DNA from 2 places in the Shinella sp. Sh6 genome. Region 1 is predicted to be linked to the other one. Evidence: predicted binding sites of a transcription regulator. Region 1 holds the regulator's gene; the other holds the start of a gene.

Region 1 (4,379 bases):
GTCAGGCGCCCGTGCGCGCCGGGGCCGATGCCGACATAGTCGCCATAGCGCCAGTAGGTGAGGTTGTGCCGGCTCTCCGCGCCGGGGCGGGCATGGTTGGAAACCTCGTAGGCGGGCATGCCCTCGCGCTCGGTGATCTCCTGCGTCGCCTCGTAGAGCACGGCGGACTGCTCGCCGTCCGGCACCACCAGCTTGCCGGCCTTGTGGAGGCCGTAGAAGGGCGTGCCCTCCTCGATGGTGAGCTGGTAGAGCGAGAGATGGTCGACGGCGTAGGAGATGGCTTCCCTCAGCTCGCGGTCCCATTCCTCCACCGTCTGGTTCGGCCGGGCATAGATGAGGTCGAAGGACATGCGCGGGAAGATGTCGCGGGCAAGCCGGATCGCCTTCAGCGCGTCGGCGACGTCGTGCAGGCGGCCGAGGAATTTCAGGTCCCGGTCGTTCAGCGCCTGCACGCCGAGCGAGACGCGGTTGACGCCGGCCGCGCGGTAGCCGCGGAAGCGCTCCGCCTCCACGCTGGAGGGGTTCGCCTCCATGGTGATCTCGATGCCGTCCGGCACATGCCAGTGGCGGGCGATGCCGTTAAGGATCGCATCCACCGTCTCCGGCGCCATCAGCGAGGGCGTACCGCCGCCCATGAAGATGCTGGTGACGGAGCGCGAGCCGGTGAGGCGGCGCATCGCCGCCATCTCCTTCAGGAAGGCCTGCACGAAGCGCGGCTGGTCCACCGGCTGGTGGCGCACATGGCTGTTGAAGTCGCAATAGGGGCATTTGGCGGCACAGAAGGGCCAGTGCACATAGATGCCGAAGCCGGGATCGAACACATCCGTTCCCGGGTTCTGCCTCATGTCGTAGGGCACCGCCGTCATCGTGCGTCAGGCCTTCAGGCAGGTTTCGACGAAGAGCTTGAAGGCGCGGGCGCGATGCGAGAGCGCACTCGCATCGCCGGGCTTCCAGCCGTGCTTTTCCTCCGCGCTCATCTCGCCGAAGGTCGTCTCGTAGCCTTCCGGCTGGAAGACCGGGTCGTAGCCGAAACCCCTGTTCCCGCGCGGCGGCCAGACGACATGGCCTTCCACCTCGCCGCGGAAGAGCTCGGTATGGCCGTCCGGCCAGGCAAGGCAGAGCACGGAGACGAAGCGGGCGGTACGGTCCTTGGTCTCCGTCGCGCCCCTTTCGGCAAGCGCCTTTTCCACCTTCTCCATGGCCATGGCGAAATCGCGCGTGCCGTCCGCCGTCTCGGCCCAGTTGGCGGTGTAGACGCCGGGCGCGCCGTCCAGCGCATCGATGACGATGCCGGAATCGTCCGAAAGCGCCGGCAGGCCCGAGGCCTTCGCCGAGGCGAGCGCCTTGATCGTCGCGTTCTCCTCGAAGGTCGTGCCGGTCTCGTCCGGTTCCTCGAAGTTCAGCGCGGCGGCGGATTTCGCGGAAAAGCCGAAGGGGCCGATCAGGTCCTCGATCTCGCGGATCTTCCCGGCATTGTGGCTGGCGACGACGATCGTCTTGGTATCGAGCTTGCGCATGGGTATCCTCAAGCGATGTTCCACAGGCCCGGCTCGGCGCATTCGAGGCTGTTGCCGGCGGGATCGCGGAAGTAGATGGAGCGGGCGCCGTTCGGCCAGCGGAAGTCCGCCTCGATGGCGATGCCGGCTTCTTCGAGCTTTTTCACCCAGAAATCAAGCGCGGGACCGGCAACGCGGAAACAGGCATGACCCGGTCCGCTGGCCCCGTGCACTGGCACGGGAAAGGCCTCGGGCGGCGGGGGATGGACCGTTTCCCTGGGGTTGAAGATCAGGAGAACGCCCGCCCCGCAGCGGAAGAAGACGTGGCGGTCCTTCTGCCGCGTGATCCTTTCGAGCCCGAGAATGCCGCCGTAGAAGGCTTCCGCCGCGTCGAGGTCCTCCGCATAGAGCGCGGTTTCCAGAATGCCTTCGATCGCGGCGGTCATGGGATGGCCTTGTCTCAGGCGACGGCCTGCTTCTGCAGGGCGACGAGGTCGGCGATGCCGGCGCGGGCGAGCGCCAGGAGGCCGGTAAATTCCTCCTCCGTAAACGGCTTGCCCTCCGCGGTGCCCTGGATTTCGACGATGCCGCCCGAGCCGGTCATGACGAAGTTGGCGTCGGTCTCGGCGGCGGAATCTTCCAGATAGTCGAGGTCGATCACCGACTGGGCGGCGAAGATGCCGCAGGAAATGGCGGCGACATGGTCCTTCAGCACCTTCTCCACCTTGATCATGGAGCGGGCTTCCATCCACTTCAGGCAGTCGTGGAGCGCGATCCAGGCGCCGGTGATGGAGGCCGTGCGCGTGCCGCCGTCGGCCTGGATGACGTCGCAGTCCACGGTGATCTGGCGCTCGCCGAGCGCTTCGAGATCGACGACGGCGCGCAGCGACCGGCCGATGAGGCGCTGGATTTCCTGCGTGCGGCCGCCCTGCTTGCCGCTCGCGGCCTCGCGCTTCATGCGGTCGCCGGTGGCGCGCGGCAGCATGCCGTATTCGGCCGTCACCCAGCCCTTGCCGCTGTTGCGCAGCCACGGCGGCGTCTTGTCCTCAAGGCTGGCGGTCACGAGCACATGCGTGTCGCCGAACTTGACGAGACAGGATCCCTCGGCATGCTTGGAAATGTTGCGCTCGAAGGAAACCTTGCGCATCTGATCGGTTTTTCTGCCGGACGGCCGCATCGCGAACTCCTCGTTCAAATAGGTGGGGAGTGCTTTAGACCGTTTCGCCCGGCGAGGGAATGGTCCCGGGGGCGGGGGATGGAAAATCCGTTTTGCGCGGCCCCCGTGAAGCCACTATATATCCTTGAGGATAACAGCGTTGCGGTTCGAGGATGGTTTTGAAGAGATCTCCGGGTCCTGACAGTCTTGCGGCGCTCGACGAGCGGTCGGGCGAGATTTTCCGCCGCATCGTGGAAAGCTATCTGGAAAGCGGCGAGCCGCTCGGCTCGCGCAATCTGTCGCGCATCCTGCCCATGTCGCTCTCGCCCGCCTCCGTGCGCAACGTGATGAGCGACCTGGAGGAGCTCGGCCTCATCTATTCGCCCCATGTCAGCGCCGGCCGGTTGCCGACGCAGCTCGGCCTGCGCTTCTTCGTCGACGCCTTCATGCAGGTCGGCAACATCTCGGCGGAGGACCGCGCCTCCATCGAGCGCCACATGCGCCCGCACGGCCAGAAGCACGCGGCCGTCGAGACCATGATGAACGAGGCGAGCCAGGCCCTTTCCGGCATGTCGCGCGGCGCCGGCCTCGTCATCACGTCGAAGAACGACGCCGTCCTCAAGCATGTCGAGTTCATCCGCCTGGAGCCGACCAAGGCGCTCGTCGTGCTGGTCGGCGACCACGACCAGGTGGAAAACCGCATCATCGATCTGCCGGCGGGCGTCACGGGCTCGCAGCTCACGGAGGCCGCCAATTTCCTCAACGCCCATCTTTCGGGCAATACGCTCGTGGAGGCGCGCTCCCAGCTCGAGCGCCTGCGCGGCGAGATCAGCCACGAGCTGGACAGGCTCTCGCAGGATCTCGTCGAGCGCGGCCTTGCCGTCTGGTCCGGCGGCTTCGACGAGGGCAAGCCGACGCGCCTCATCGTGCGCGGCCGGGCGAACCTGCTCGAAGGGCTTGCCGGTGCGGAGGATATCGACCGCCTGCGCATGCTCTTCGACGACCTCGAGCGCAAGGACAGCCTGATCGAGCTCCTGAACCTTGCCGAGACGGGCCCCGGCGTGCGCATCTTCATCGGCTCGGAGAACAAGCTCTTCTCGCTCTCCGGCTCCTCGCTCATCGTCGCGCCCTACAGGGACAGCGACGAGAAGATCGTCGGTGCGGTCGGCGTCATCGGGCCGACGCGGCTCAACTATTCCCGTATCGTGCCCATGGTGGACTATACGGCGCAGTTGATGACCCGGCTTTCGCGCTGAAGCCGGCAATCCGGTTGCCGGCCCTTGATTTTTCAGGACCAAAGCTCGATATCGGGCCCAAACACCAGAAAATGCAATTCGGAGTACGTCATGACCGACGAGACCAAGAAACACGGACCTGACGAAGCGGCGGAAAAGGACTTCGCCGCGGAAGCATCCGCCCCCGAGGACGCAGCCGACGTCGAGGCCCCGGCCGAGCCGGACCCGATCGAGGCGCTGCGCGCGGAAAATGCCGACCTCAGGGACAAGTACCTGCGGCTTGCCGCGGAGATGGACAACCTGCGCCGGCGCACCGAGCGCGACGTGAAGGACGCGAAGTCCTACTCCGTCGCCTCCTTCGCGCGCGACATGCTGGCCGTGTCCGACAACCTGAACCGCGCGCTGGAGGCCATCCCGGCCGAAGCGCTGGAAGCCGGCGAAGCGGGCCTTAAGGCGCTCGCCGAGGGCGTGGAGATGACCGAGCGCTCGATG
Region 2 (4,379 bases), 600 kb from region 1:
GAAGAAGGAGACGGCGGAGATTTCGCCGTAGAGGTCGCCGGAGAAGTCGAAGAGGAAGGTTTCCAGCAGCGGGGCGCCGTCCGCGTCCACCGTCGGGCGGCGGCCGTAGCTGGCGACGCCGTCGTGGAGGGAGCCGTCCGGGCGGCGGAAGCGCACCGCGTAGATGCCGTTGCGTAGCTCCACTTCCGGCGGAAGCTGCATGTTGGCGGTGGGAAAGCCGAGCGTGCGGCCGAGCTGCTTGCCGCCGACGATCTCCGCCTCGACCGTGTAGCGGTAGCCGAGCTGGCCTGCCGCTTCCGCCACCTTGCCCTCGCCGACCAGCGCGCGGATGAAGCTGGAGGAGATGACCGAGGCGTTCTCGTCGCGGAAGGCATCGACCAGCGTGACGCCGAAGCCGTTCTCCTCGCCGGCGGCCATCAGGAAGGCGGGGCCGCCCTCCCTGCCCTTGCCGAAATGGAAATCGAAGCCGGTGACGACCTCGGAGGCATGCAGCCAGTCCATCAGGATCGCACGGATGAAATCCTGCGCCGAGATTTCCGAGAAGGAACGGTCGAAGGGATATTCGATGACGGCGGAAAAGCCCATGCCTTCGAGGATGCGGGCCTTGAGCGGGGCGGGCGTCAGGCGGAAGACCGGCTTGTCCGGCCGGAAGACGGTGCGCGGATGCGGCTCGAAGGTCAGCACCAGCGCGGGAACGCCGCGGCTGCGCGCGATATCCAGCGCCCGCTGCAGTACGGCCTGGTGGCCGCGGTGCACGCCGTCGAAATTGCCGATGGCGATGACGCCGCCGCGCAGATGCTGCGGCAGCGGCTCTTTCGTCTCGTTCCTGTGAAATACCGTCATGATGCGCCTCTGCGTCACTGAAGCCGGGGCATCCACCATTTCGGGTGGGCGTTCTCGGCGGCGAGGAAGGCGGCGAGCCTGTCCTCGTCGGTGCGCCCGCCCTCGACATAGTGCTGCGCGTGGATGCCGCCGGAAATGTAGAGCACGTCAAGGCCGAAGGCTTCGGCGCCGCGCACGTCCGTCGGCATGCCGTCGCCGACGGCGATCACGCGCGACAGGTCGAAGGCGCCGTGGACCTCGCGCGCCTCGGCGAGCGCCTGCTCGTAGATCGGCCGGTGCGGCTTGCCGGCGATGCGCGTCGCAACGCCGAGGGTTTCGTAGATCACGGCAAGCGCCCCGGCACAGGGAATGAGCCTGTGGCCGCGCTCGACGACGAGGTCCGGATTGGCGCAAATGAAGGGCAGTTTGCGCGCCGCGAGGAGGGCGAGTTCGCCGCGATAGTCCTCCGCCGTCTCCCGCTCGTCGTCGCGAAGGCCGGCGCAGACCACGGCCTCGGCCTCTTCCATCCCCACCTCGGTGACGCCGAGGCCGTCGAGCAACGGAAGGTCCTTTTCCGCGCCGATGAACCAGATCTTCTTCGGCCCCTCGGCGATCAGCGCGCGGGTGACGTCGCCGGAGGTGACGATGCGGTCATAGGCCTCGTCCACAACGCCGAGGCCGCGGATCTGCACGCGCACGCCCGGATGGGGGCGCGGCGAATTGGTGATGAGCACGACCGTGAGGCCCGCGGCCCGCGCGGCGGCAAGCGCCTCGCTCGCATGGGAAAAGGCCTCGACACCGTTATGCAGGACGCCCCAGACGTCGCAGAGCACCACGTCGTATTGCGCGGCGATGTCGCGGAAGGATTGGATGCGTTGAGCCATCAGGGTTTCCCGTGTCGAGATCGAGCCCGGCTGACATTGCAAAGCGAGGCCAAGAAAACAAGCCTCTTCCCGCATTTTTGCGCCGCCCGCCGGAAAACGGCCGAAAATTCACGGGACTGCCTTGATGGGCTGTGAAGGTGCCCCCATCTGCCGCCAGGCGGACGAGGACGGCGGTAACCATTCCGGCCGAAATAATTTCGAGGCGCCGTTCTTGACTCGAAGGGCCCTGCCGCCTATCTCGGTTCCGCTAGCACTCGCGATAGATGAGTGCTAACACCAATCCAACGGATCCGCTCGCGATCCGCAATGTCATTTGATCGAGGGAAAAGACAATGGCAAGCACCAACTTCCGCCCGCTTCACGACCGCGTCGTCGTTCGTCGCGTCGAGTCCGAAGCCAAGACCAAGGGTGGCATCATCATCCCCGACACCGCCAAGGAAAAGCCGCAGGAAGGCGAAATCGTCGCCATCGGCTCCGGCGCCCGTGACGAAAGCGGCAAGGTCGTCGCTCTCGACGTCAAGGTCGGCGACCGCGTCCTGTTCGGCAAGTGGTCGGGCACCGAAGTCAAGCTCGACGGCGAAGACCTTCTGATCATGAAGGAAGCCGACATCATGGGCATCATCGGCTGATCGCCGGTCATCCCTTCCCAATTTTGCTGACACCTCTTCAGGAGTTCTCACAATGGCAGCCAAAGAAGTAAAGTTCGGCCGCAGCGCGCGCGAAAAGATGCTGCGTGGCGTCGACGTCCTCGCAGACGCCGTCAAGGTAACCCTCGGCCCGAAGGGCCGCAACGTCGTCATCGACAAGTCCTTCGGCGCTCCGCGCATCACCAAGGACGGCGTTTCCGTCGCCAAGGAAATCGAACTGGAAGACAAGTTCGAGAACATGGGCGCCCAGCTCGTCCGTGAAGTCGCTTCCAAGACCAACGACATCGCCGGCGACGGCACCACGACTGCAACCGTCCTTGCCCAGGCCATCGTTCGCGAAGGCGCCAAGGCCGTTGCCGCCGGCATGAACCCGATGGACCTGAAGCGCGGCATCGACCTCGCCGTCGCCGAAGTCGTCAAGGATCTCCAGGCCAAGGCCAAGAAGATCAACACTTCGGAAGAAGTCGCGCAGGTCGGCACGATCTCGGCCAACGGCGAGCGCCAGATCGGCCTCGACATTGCCGAAGCCATGCAGAAGGTCGGCAACGAAGGCGTCATCACGGTTGAAGAAGCCAAGACCGCCGAAACCGAACTCGAAGTCGTCGAAGGCATGCAGTTCGACCGCGGCTACCTGTCGCCCTACTTCGTGACCAACCCGGAAAAGATGGTCGCCGACCTCGAAGACGCCTACATTCTCCTGCACGAGAAGAAGCTCTCGAACCTCCAGGCCATGCTCCCGGTTCTCGAAGCCGTCGTCCAGACCGGCAAGCCGCTGGTCATCGTCGCTGAAGACGTCGAAGGCGAAGCCCTCGCCACGCTCGTCGTCAACAAGCTGCGTGGCGGCCTCAAGATCGCTGCCGTCAAGGCTCCGGGCTTCGGCGACCGCCGCAAGGCCATGCTCGAAGACATCGCCATCCTGACGGGCGGCACGGTCATCTCCGAAGACCTCGGCATCAAGCTCGAGAGCGTCACGCTCGAAATGCTCGGCCGCGCCAAGAAGGTCTCGATCTCCAAGGAAAACACGACGATCGTCGACGGTGCCGGCCAGAAGGCCGAAATCGAAGGCCGCGTCGCGCAGATCAAGGCCCAGATCGAGGAAACCACCTCCGACTACGACCGCGAGAAGCTGCAGGAACGCCTTGCCAAGCTCGCCGGCGGCGTTGCCGTCATCCGCGTCGGCGGCTCGACGGAAGTCGAAGTGAAGGAAAAGAAGGACCGCATCGACGACGCCCTCAACGCGACGCGCGCTGCCGTTCAGGAAGGCATCGTACCGGGCGGCGGCGTTGCCCTGCTGCGTTCCTCCACGAAGATCTCCGCCAAGGGCGAGAACGACGACCAGGAAGCCGGCATCAACATCGTCCGCAAGGCGCTGCAGTCGCTGGTTCGCCAGATCGCGGACAACGCAGGTGATGAAGCCTCCATCGTGGTCGGCAAGATCCTCGACAAGAACGAAGACAACTACGGCTACAACGCCCAGACCGGCGAATACGGCGACCTGATCGCCCTCGGCATCGTCGATCCGGTCAAGGTTGTCCGCACGGCCCTGCAGAACGCCGCTTCGGTTGCCTCGCTGCTGATCACGACGGAAGCCATGATCGCCGAGCTGCCGAAGAAGGACGCTCCGGCAATGCCGGGCGGCATGGGCGGCATGGGCGGCATGGACATGATGTGATAGGCGCAAGCCTATCGCAGCGTGACCATCAAGCTTCGCCCATGCACTAAAGTTGGTTCAGCGCGTCAAGCGCGCTGAACTGGCGGCATGGACATGATGTGATAGGCGCAAGCCATCACATCTGAGCCATCCGGTTCAGTTCGGAAAGGGCGGTCTTCGGGCCGCCCTTTTCTGCTTGGAACGACTGTATCGTTTCCGGAGAAAGAATTTTTCCATTTGAATAATTATTATCAAAAACCCGTTGCTGGCATCAAAAAACCAACTATAAAGACGCCCCAAGTGAACTTTAAGATTCACCAAGGGGTTCAGGTACTGGTTTTCGGCGTATAGCCGGTCCGTTTCCGGGATTCCTCA

Evidence for each region. Region 1 encodes HrcA, which represses chaperone genes, less so after heat shock. Its sites were predicted from a motif close to GTTAGCACTCNCNNNNNGNGAGTGCTAAC; they were not measured.
Region 2: a site for HrcA is predicted at 1,953-1,981, ahead of groES (co-chaperone GroES). Genes of this name have one in related genera too.

Annotation. Positions count from the first base shown of each region.
Region 1 is NZ_AP044005.1:1,992-6,370, forward strand. Features, by position in the region: gene hemW (radical SAM family heme chaperone HemW) at 1-866, opposite strand, end outside; gene rdgB (RdgB/HAM1 family non-canonical purine NTP pyrophosphatase) at 873-1,517, opposite strand; gene ACZ5TO_RS00020 (VOC family protein) at 1,526-1,942, opposite strand; gene rph (ribonuclease PH) at 1,957-2,673, opposite strand; gene hrcA (heat-inducible transcriptional repressor HrcA) at 2,832-3,908, shown strand; gene grpE (nucleotide exchange factor GrpE) at 3,999-4,379, shown strand, end outside.
Region 2 is NZ_AP044005.1:602,079-606,457, reverse strand. Features, by position in the region: gene ACZ5TO_RS02840 (bifunctional riboflavin kinase/FAD synthetase) at 1-843, opposite strand, end outside; gene ACZ5TO_RS02835 (TIGR01459 family HAD-type hydrolase) at 858-1,706, opposite strand; gene groES (co-chaperone GroES) at 2,039-2,335, shown strand; gene groL (chaperonin GroEL) at 2,388-4,025, shown strand.